Regions from separate parts of the Halomonas sp. C10-5 genome, predicted to be linked through region 1. Evidence: riboswitches for the same ligand, from Rfam matches in the RefSeq annotation. Region 1 holds a riboswitch; each other region holds the start of a gene.
The links. Region 1 has a riboswitch for thiamine pyrophosphate ahead of thiM (hydroxyethylthiazole kinase). Riboswitches for the same ligand answer to the same signal wherever they lie in the genome.
Positions count from the first base shown of each region.

Region 2: another riboswitch for thiamine pyrophosphate. It lies ahead of ACJ7IV_RS03350 (SLC5/6 family protein); the one in region 1 lies ahead of thiM (hydroxyethylthiazole kinase).
Region 3: another riboswitch for thiamine pyrophosphate. It lies ahead of thiO (glycine oxidase ThiO); the one in region 1 lies ahead of thiM (hydroxyethylthiazole kinase).

Region 1 is NZ_CP175665.1:242,253-245,519, forward strand. It holds gene ACJ7IV_RS01130 (DMT family transporter) at 1-47, shown strand, start outside; gene thiE (thiamine phosphate synthase) at 92-709, opposite strand; gene thiM (hydroxyethylthiazole kinase) at 699-1,520, opposite strand; TPP riboswitch at 1,553-1,651, opposite strand; gene ACJ7IV_RS01145 (hypothetical protein) at 1,725-1,985, opposite strand; gene ACJ7IV_RS01150 (DUF3413 domain-containing protein) at 2,183-3,267, shown strand, end outside.
Region 2 is NZ_CP175665.1:710,524-713,790, forward strand. It holds gene ACJ7IV_RS03340 (peroxidase-related enzyme) at 1-189, shown strand, start outside; gene ACJ7IV_RS03345 (HNH endonuclease) at 193-1,113, opposite strand; TPP riboswitch at 1,329-1,439, shown strand; gene ACJ7IV_RS03350 (SLC5/6 family protein) at 1,429-2,835, shown strand; gene ACJ7IV_RS03355 (TenA family protein) at 2,832-3,267, shown strand, end outside.
Region 3 is NZ_CP175665.1:1,423,029-1,426,295, reverse strand. It holds gene argF (ornithine carbamoyltransferase) at 152-1,072, shown strand; gene ACJ7IV_RS06710 (hypothetical protein) at 1,157-1,462, shown strand; TPP riboswitch at 1,535-1,657, shown strand; gene thiO (glycine oxidase ThiO) at 1,718-2,815, shown strand; gene thiS (sulfur carrier protein ThiS) at 2,849-3,058, shown strand; gene ACJ7IV_RS06695 (thiazole synthase) at 3,058-3,267, shown strand, end outside.

The sequences.
Region 1 (3,267 bases):
CCTATCGCGAGGGGCGCACCTCGCTCAAGCGGCGCCCCACCGCCTGATCCCCAGCCGTTGCTGCACGTCCTGGCCTTGTCCCGGGATGAGTTCAGCCTCGGGAGAAGAAGGCCCGCGCCGCGGCCTCGGGGTCCGGCATGCCGCAGATCGCCGAGATCACCGCCAGTCCGTCGGCACCGGCCTGGCGCGTCGCCGTAAGGTGCTCGACCGTGAGGCCGCCGATGGCCACGCTGGGCAGGGGGCTCGCCGCCACCAGGGTGGCCAGCCCCGCAAAGCCCAGCGGCTCGGCGTGGTCATGCTTGCTGGGGGTGGCGAATACCGGGCCGAGTCCCAGGTAGTCGAGGTGCTCGGCGTCGATGCGTGCCATCTGCGCCAGGGTCTGCACCGAGAGCCCCAGTATCGCCTGCTCGCCGAGGGCCGCTCGGGCCTCGGTCACCTCGCCATCATCCTGGCCGATATGCAGGCCGTCGGCACCGCTCTCCACCGCCACTGCCAGGCGGTCGTTGATGATCAACGGCACGCCGCTGCCGGCCAGCGCCGCCTTGAGCCGTCGCGCCTGGTCGATCATCTCGCCGTTCGAGGCGTGCTTGTCGCGCAGCTGTATCATCGTGGCACCGCCGCGCACCGCGGCCACTGCGGTCTCCACCAGGCCGTGGCCGGCGCACAGGGCGGGGTCGGTGATGAGGTAGAGGGAGAGGTCAAGGCGCATCGGTCACCTCCAGGGTGGGCAGGGTGGCAAGCTGGTCGTGGTCGAGGGCGTAGAGGGCATCGAGGAAGGCCACGGCGAAGCTGCCGGGGCCGTTGGCGACCTCACCGGCGCGGCGTCCCGCCTCGCCGTAGCAGGCGAGTGCCGCCACGCTGGCCGCGAAGGGATCCTTTGCGCCCACCAGGAAGGCGGCGACCACGCCGGTGAGCGCGCAGCCCAGGGTGGTGACCCGGGGCATCAGCGCATGGCCGCCCGGGATGCGGGCGAGGCGCCGGCCGTCGGTCACGAGGTCGACCTCGCCGGTCACCGCCACCACGGCATCAATGCGGCGCGCCAGGGCCACGGCGGCCTGCTCGGCGGCTTCGGTGGGATCGCTGCTGTCCACGCCGCGCCCGCCGCTGCCCTGGTGCTCCAGGGCCAGGATCTCCGAGGCGTTGCCGCGGATCACCGTGGGGCGTCGCTCCAGCAGGCGGCTGCCCGTCTCGCGGCGGTAGGCGGTGGCGCCCACCGCCACCGGGTCCAGCACCCAGGGCTTGCCCGACAGCCGTGCGGCCACGGCGGCCTCCTCCATGGCCTCGACCCAGTGGGGGGAGAGGGTGCCGATATTCACCGTCAGGGCATCGGCGAGGGCGGCGAACTCGGCGGCCTCCTCGCGGGCGTGCACCATGGCGGGCGAGGCGCCCAGGGCCAGCAGCACGTTGGCCATGGGATTCATGGCCACCAGATTGGTGATGTTGTGAATCAGTGGTGCGCGCTCGCGCAGGCGAGCGAGATGGGCGGCGGGGTCGATCGGGCCGCGGGTGGCAGTGGTCATCGTTCCTCCCGGGCGCGGGAGGTGCAGGCGGCGGGGCGGGCTGCACGACTCCCTACGCCGGCATGATCCGGGTCAGGTTCCAAGGGTGCGTCTCAGCCACGGCGAGTGCCGCGGCGCCCCTGTCGTCGAGCCACACTATCCACGTCCCGGGGAGGACTGTAAAGGCCGGGCAATGCCTCTGGCGAGGCGCTCGAGCAGCGAGGTTCACGCCATCACATGGAAGCCCGCCAGGGTGATCAGGCTGGCCAGTACCAGGCTGTTGACGGTGTCCCGTGCTTCCTCGCCTTGCCAGCGCTCGGGGGTGAGCAGGACGAGCGCCAGGGTGCCCAGGGCGGCGAGCCCCAGTGGCAGCTCGATGGGGTCCCAGCCGGCGGCCAGCACGCCCAGGGCCAGCAACGCCAGGCCAATGAGCAGCAGCGGCACGATGGCGCGATTCTCGGCGACGAGGGTGTCTGCGAGTGTCATTATCGGACTCCGGGTCATGGTGTTGCCTCGGGTTGCGGCGGTATCAGCATGCACCATGACTGTGGCGCGCCTTCCTTAAGGATTGCTTAAGGTGGCATGACCAGAGTGTGACGACGCCGATCCCGGTATCTTTCCACCACCCGACAGGCCGTGTATCGCGGCTTGGTGTCGGGCCCTTTCATGATCGTGGCCATCACATGCTTGCATCCCTTCTCCATCGCTGGCGCTGGCTGGGCGCTTGGACCCTTGCCAACCTGCTGCTCGCCTGGCTGATCAGCCTGCGCTACCTCCCCTACATGGCTCCCGAGGGCGCCGAGCAGTGGGGCTACCTGCTGCTGGTGTTCCTCGGCCATATCGGGCTGCTGGTGTGGCTTGGGGCCTTGCCGCTGCTGCTGCTGGCCCCGCTGCTTCGGGCGCCCTGGCTGTGGCTGGTCACCACCCTGTGGGCCGGCCTGCTGCAGCTGGTGCTGCTGCTCGACACCTTCGTCTACGCCCAGTACCGCTTCCACCTGAGCGGTTTCATCCTCGACCTGCTGGTCAACGCTGGCGGCGACGTCTTCAGCTTCTCCTGGCTGGCCTGGGGCCTGGCCATCGGCGGGGTGCTGGCGATGCTGGCGCTGCAGGGGGCCCTGGGGTTATGGCTCAAGCGGCGCCCACTGTCGCGGCCGGTGCTGCCGGCACTCGCCCTCGGCCTGCTGGCCCTGCTCGGGGTGCACGGCTGGCACGCCTGGGCCGACGCCCACTACGACCGCGACATCACCGGCATGACCCGCCATGTGCCGCTGTTCTATCCCGCCACTGCCAAGCGCCTGTTCGTCAAGCGGGGCTGGGTCGACCCCCAGGCGGTGCGCGACCGGGTGGAGCTGGAGGCGGCACAGGGAAAGGCCCATGACCTGGCCTATCCCTCGGCGCCGCTGAGCTGCTCGCCGTCGGCCGCGCCCCACAACCTGCTGTTGGTGGTGCTGGACAGCGTGCGCCATGACCTGCTGAGCCCCGAGGTGATGCCCAACCTGAGTCGCTACGCCAACCGCTCCGGCTGGTACCGGGCCGCCGAGCATTTCAGTGGGGGCAACTCCACCAAGGCGGGGGTGTTCAGCCTCTTCTATGGCCTGCCGGTCACCTACTGGGATGCCTTCACCGGCGGCCAGACGCCGCCGGTGCTGATGGAGAAGCTCGAGGCCGCCGACTATCGTTTCCAGGTACTCTCCTCGGCGACCCTGGTGAGCCCCGCCTTTGACCGCAATGTCTTCGCCGGCCTGGAAGACGTCTCGCTGACGCCGGC
Region 2 (3,267 bases), 470 kb from region 1:
GAGGTGGGAGAGCTCACCGACGAATGGGAGGCCCGCCTGGCGGACGCCGGCTTCACCCGCGATGACATCTGGGACATCGGCGCCATCGCCGCCTTCTTCGGCCTCTCCAACCGGCTGGTCACCCTGACCGGCACGCCGCCCAACGAGGAGTTCTATCTGATGGGGCGGGTGCCGCGAGAGAAGAAATAGGCTTTAGCGCGACAAGAATCGCTGATAACGCAGTTCCAGTGCCTCCTGGCTCGGCTTATCTCTAGCGTGTCTGGGGATGGAGATTCGCTGGCCGTCGAGCTGCTTCATGCTCTCAAGCAGAGGCCCATCCTGAGTCGAGAGCAGCTCATCATTCAGGTGGATGCGGTAGTTGGGGTCAATGCCGATCAAGTCAGCATCGTAAGCCCTATGATGCAGCCGGCTGAGGGATATGCCATTGCTCACTTCTGCGGTGCTGTCCTGATCGATGTCGGGAATAATATGTGCCGCCTCCAGTAGTTGTGGCACTGGCAGCCCCGTCATGGCGCAGCGGTTGGAATATGCCAGCATCACTCGCGCACGGAATTCAGCCTGATGAACCCGCGTTTTGGCTTCACGGATTACGTAGCGCTTCTCTATCTCATCCGTCCTGTAGGCGCCATGGTTTTCTGCGACATGGCGCATCTGGCCAATTCGGTCGTTCATGCTGACATGGCATAACTCTCTGGCCAGGTCCATGTTGTCGATGTAGCAGGGCCATAAAGGAAGGTAGCGGCCTGGAGCGACGCCCACTAGGTAGATGATCGGATCCTGTCGCTCGTAGCTGATTAAGAGCTGGCGATTCGCGGGCTTGGCTGTTCCTCCTGCCTCAAGCGAATACCAGAAGCCACCCTCGTCGCTAGCACCATCGGAATAGATATTGATCCTGCCCTGCTTGGGGACCACGGTTTTGATACTCAGGATGCCATCTGGCATCTGCTTGGGTTTGAAGATGCCGATTGCTCTGCTGGCGATGAAGAAAGACTCCCCATCCAAGGGGACCGGCTGGGCAATGGCCTCCCAGGGCACATCATTCGAGTATTGTTGTGCGATGGCTTCAAGGCGCTGAAATGCTGCTTGGCGAAGACGAGTATCGATATTCAGCAAAGCTGGCTCCCCGCTCTATGCCGATAGTATCCACTCATACTAATCAAGAGGGGTGGCTTGTACACCGTTGCGCGTATTGAGCGCTGTGAAGATCCTCTGCGCCGACGAGTAGTTGAGCATGTCTCGCTGGTCCACTGGCAGGCAGGACTCTGTCTCGCTATGATGCCTCCGGTCACGCCTTGCCGCTGTGCGCGGCGTGACCTCACAAATCATTCACTTGTCGCCAGGGGAGTCCCGCCGCATCTGCGGGGGCTGAGAGGGCCATGCGCCGACCCTGGAACCTGATCCGGTTAATACCGGCGGAGGAAGTGCGACATGCCCTACCTGACGTCTGCCGTGCTCGGCGCGGCGCTGCTGTGCTTTGCTTTCCTGGGCCTGCGGGCCCGCCGGGCCGATGGCCCCCTCGATGACTACGTGACTGCCCGCAATTCCCAGGGTGCCCAGGCCATCGGCCTGTCGTTCCTGGCCTCCGGCATGGGCGCCTGGATCCTCTTCGCGCCGCCGGAGATCGGCGCCTTCGTGGGGCCGGTGGCGCTGGCCGGCTATGCCATCGGCTCTTCTCTGCCCTTCATCGTGCTGGGGCTCTACGGCCCGGCGATCCGCCGCCACCTGCCGCAAGGCCGCAGCATCGGCGAGTTCGCCGAGGCCTGCTACGGCGCCGGGGTGCGCCGCTGGGTGGCCTTCGTCTCGGTGGCCTACATGGCGCTCTTCCTGGCCGCCGAGCTTACCGCCATCGGTGCCATCGCCGGCATCCTCTCGGATGTGCCGCCCGCACTGGTGATCCTGGGGCTGGCGGTAGTCACCCTGGTCTACACCACGCTCGGCGGTCTGCGGGCGAGCCTCGCCACCGATCGCTGGCAGGCCTGGCTGCTGCTGGCCCTGCTGGTGCTGGTGGGTGGCGTGGCCTGGTGGTGGCTGCCGCCGATGCCCGCCGAGGCGACGATGCCTGCCATTCCCGCTGGCAGTGCGCTCTCCGTGGCGCTGACCCTGGTGATCGCGGTCACTGCGGCCAACCTCTTCCACCAGGGCTACTGGCAGCGGATCTGGGCCGCCGAAGATGATCGCGCCCTGAGCCGAGGGGCGCTGCTGGGCGGCGCCAGCAGCCTGCTGGTGGTGATGGCGATCGGCGGGCTCGGCATGCTGGCGGCGATGCACGCGCTGCCGCTGGGCGAGCCGCCGATGCCCTTCTTCGCGCTGCTCTCCGCGGCGCCGGCCTGGCTGGGCCTGCCGGCGCTGGTGCTGGCGGTGACCCTGGTGGCCTCGAGCGTCGATACCCTGCAGAACGCCATCGCATCAATGGCGGTGGCAAGCAGCGGCCGGCGCGGGCTCTCGGTGCGCGCCGCGCGCCTGGTGACGGTGGCGCTGATGGTGCCGGTGGTCTGGGTGGCCCTGCAGGGCTTCTCGGTGCTGCGCCTCTTCCTGATCGCGGATCTCCTGTGTGCGGCCATCGTGGTGCCGGTGCTGCTGGGGCTGTGGCGACGCATGTCGCCGCTGGCCGCGGTGGTCGGCGGCGTGGCCGGCATGCTCGGGGCCATCGTGCCGGGCTGGATCGCGCAGGGCAGCCTCGCCGCCGGCGTGCTGGCGGCCACCTTCCCCGGCAGCATACCGACGCTTCCGCCTTTCCTGGGGGCACTGGTCGGCTCGACGCTCGTCAGCCTGTTGGTCGCCTGGTGGCGTCCGGGCGCGAGGTTCCAGCCCGCCCGCGAAGGAGGCGCCAGATGAACACCCGCGCCGATTTCAACGCCTGGGCCGCGCAGCAGGACGCGCCGCGCCTCACCGACTGGCTGCGCGAGATCAGCGAGCCCGACTGGTCTTCTACCGTGAACCATCCGCTGTTCGACGCCCTGGCCGAGGGGCGGCTTTCGGGTGATGACTTCGCCGCCTACATGGCGCAGGACTACGGCTTCGTGGATCCCTTCACCGCGCTGATCGGATTCGCCATCGGCCGTGCGCCGTGCATGGCGGACCGGGTGGTGCTGGGGCAGTTCATGGGCATGCTGACCAGCGACGAGAACAGCACCTTCCAGCGCACCTTCGAGGCCTTCGGAGTCCCGGCCTCGACGCCCGAGGCGCGGGCCTGGCTGCCCGAGACCCGGGCCTTCCAGGCGCTGCTGCGCGAGACCGGTGATGGAGGCGGCTACGCGGAGATCCTGG
Region 3 (3,267 bases), 1.2 Mb from region 1:
GAATGCAATGGACAACAGAGGTCGCGAATGCCGGCTCGGGCAATACCCGACTCCGGCAGTAGGTCTTGATGGAGGCCATTCTACTGATCCATGGCGCGTTGCGCATCCCCCGGCGGCTGGCTAGGATGTGCGTTTTTACGAGGAGCACCCCATGGCCACTCGGCACTTCCTGACCCTGATGGATGCCAGCCCCGAAGAGCTGAGCAACCTGATCCAGCGCGCCATCACCATCAAGAACGCGCTCAAGGTGGAGGGGCCCACCTATACCCCCTTCCCGAACCACACCATGGCGATGATCTTCGAGAAGTCATCGACCCGCACCCGGGTCTCCTTCGAGACCGCCATGGCCCATTTCGGTGGTCATGCGCTGTTCCTCTCGCCCCGCGACACCCAGCTCGGCCGCGGCGAGCCCATCGGCGACACCGCCCGGGTGCTCTCGGAGATGGTCGACATCGTGATGATCCGCACCTTCTCCCACGCCGGGCTCGAGGAGTATGCGGCGGCCAGCAGCGTGCCGGTGATCAACGCCCTCACCGACGACTACCACCCCTGCCAGCTGCTCGCCGACGTGATGACCTGGACCGAGCTGCGCGGCAGCGTGCGGGGCAAGACGGCGGTGTGGATCGGCGATGGCAACAACATGTGCCACTCCTGGATCAATGCCGCCCGCCAGTTCGACTTCCGGCTGCGCATCTGCTGCCCCGAGGGCTATGAGCCGCGCCAGGATATCCTCGCGGCCGCCGGCGACCGTGTCACCATCCTGCGCGATCCCGCCGAGGCGGTCAGCGGTGCGGACCTGGTGACCACCGACGTCTGGGCCTCCATGGGCCAGGAGGAGGAGCAGGCCAAGCGGGCGGCGGCCTTCGCCGGTTTCCAGGTCAGCGAGGCGCTGCTCGACCGCGCCGCCGACGATGTCCTCTTCCTGCACTGCCTGCCCGCCCACCGCGGCGAGGAGATCAGCGAGACCCTGCTCGACGACCCGCGCGCCGTGGTCTGGCAGGAGGCCGGCAACCGCCTACATGCCCAGAAGGCCTTGATCGAGTTCCTGCTGCTGGGCCAGGTAGACGACTGAGACCGGCCCTCATTAGACCTTGGTCTTGTGCGACCAAGGTTGTATAATGCGCCGCAGCACATTCCACCTGGGAAGACGCGGCGCATGACTACACAGACGATCGATACCTTCGGCATGCAGCGCAGCCTGCGCCAGTGCCTCTCCAACATGGCCGCCCTGCTCTACCGCCAGGGCCATGTCCTTGAGACCGTCACCGTGCCCCATCGCGGCCTCGACCCCGATGCCCTGGAGACGCTGGAAAGCGACAGCCGCGAGTGGTCGGCCTGCCAGCGCATCCTCGAGTCCAGCGAGGCGGCGACCTGGAATGACCAGCGGCGCTTCGTGCTTACCGGCATGGGCCGCGAGCTGCTGTTCGACATGTTCGGCGAGGGTGCCGCCGACTGCGCCTGACCGGCCCACCGCCGAAGGAGTCCTGAGGCCCGCCGACGCGATTGCGTCGGCGGGCCTCCTTGGTTATGTTGGACACGCTTGTCGGGGAGCCCCGGTAGCCGCACTGCGGTGGACACGGGGGCTGAGATCGGTACGGCCGAACCCGTTGAACCTGATCAGGTTGATGCCTGCGGAGGGAACAAGATCGTGCATCGCTGCCCGCCCCTGCCCCGCATCCGGCCTGCTCGTCACCGCCAACCGCCGGATACCAGACCCATGACCACGCCTTCCCAACGCCGCATTGCCGTGGCCGGCGCCGGCCTGCTCGGCCGTCTTCTCGCCTGGCAGCTGCTGCGCGACGGCCACGCCGTCACCCTGTATGACGCCGGCGATCTCGACACCCCGCCGGCGGCGGCCTGGACCGCCGCCGGCATGGTCGCCCCGCTGGCCGAAACCGTGGTCGGCGAACGCTGCATCTTCGACATGGGTCGGGTCGCCCTCGAGCGCTGGCCGCAGTGGCTCGCCGAACTCGAGGCGCCGGGACTGTGGCACCAGCACGGCAGCCTGGTGGTGGCCCACCCCCAGGACGAGAACGAGCTGACCCAGTTCCGCCGTGACCTGGATGACGCCCTGGGCGACCCCCCAGGCTACCGGATGCTGGATGCCGCCGGCGTCCATGCCCTGGAACCCGATCTGGCGGGCTTTCGCCACGGCCTGTTTCTCGCCGCTGAGGCCCATCTGGACAACCGTGAGCTGCTCACCCGACTGCTCGAGGCGATCCATGCCCTGGGCGGCGAGTGCCATGCCCGCACCCCGGTGGCGCCCCATCCCGGCGAGGTCGTCACCCCCACCGGCCGACGCGCCTTCGACCTGGTGATCGACTGCCGCGGCCACGGCGCCAAGCCGAGGCACCCAACCCTGCGCGGCGTACGCGGCGAGACCCTGCACGTGCATACCGACGAGGTGACGCTGTCCCGGCCGGTACGCCTGATGCACCCGCGCTACCAGCTCTACGTGGTCCCCAAGCCCGGCGGGCGCTTCGTGATCGGCGCCACCTCCATCGAGAGCGAGGACCGCTCGCCGATCTCGCTGCAGTCATCGCTGGAGCTATCCACGGCCCTCTACACCCTGTCGCCGGCCTTCGCCGAGGCACGCATCCTCGAGCAGGGCGTCAACCTGCGGCCGGCGTTTCGCGACAACCTGCCCCACGTCACCCGAGAGGACGGCCTGATCGGCGCCAACGGCCTGTTCCGCCATGGCTACCTGCTGGCCCCGGCGGTGGTCGAGCATGTGCTGGCCGAGATCCGTGGCCAGGACGAACGTCCCTTCGCCGCGGTGCTCGCCGATGCCGTACCCCGGGAGTCGCTGGCTTGACCCGGCGTCGAATTCCTTGAAGAGGAGAGCCCCATGAACGAGATCACCCTGAGCCTCAACGGGGAACCCACCCGGCTACCCGAGGGCATCGCCCTGGCCCAGGCCCTGCAGCGCTGGGGGTACGGCGAGCGCCGTGTCGCCGTGGCCATCAACGACGCCTTCGCTCCGCGCTCCACCTGGCCCGAGCGCACCCTCGACGACGGCGACCGCATCGATATCGTGGCCCCGGTAGGAGGTGGCTGATGAACACGCCCCACGACGCTCAAGACGACACCCTGGTGCTCTACGGCGAGGATTTCACCAGCCGCCTCCTGCTCGGCACCGCCCTCTACCCCTCGCCGGCGGTGATGCAGGAGGCGATCGCCGCCGCCGGCTGCGACATGCTCACCCTGGGGCTGCGCCGCCAGAACCCCGCCGGCGGCGACGGCGACGCCTTCTGGCAGATCCTGCGC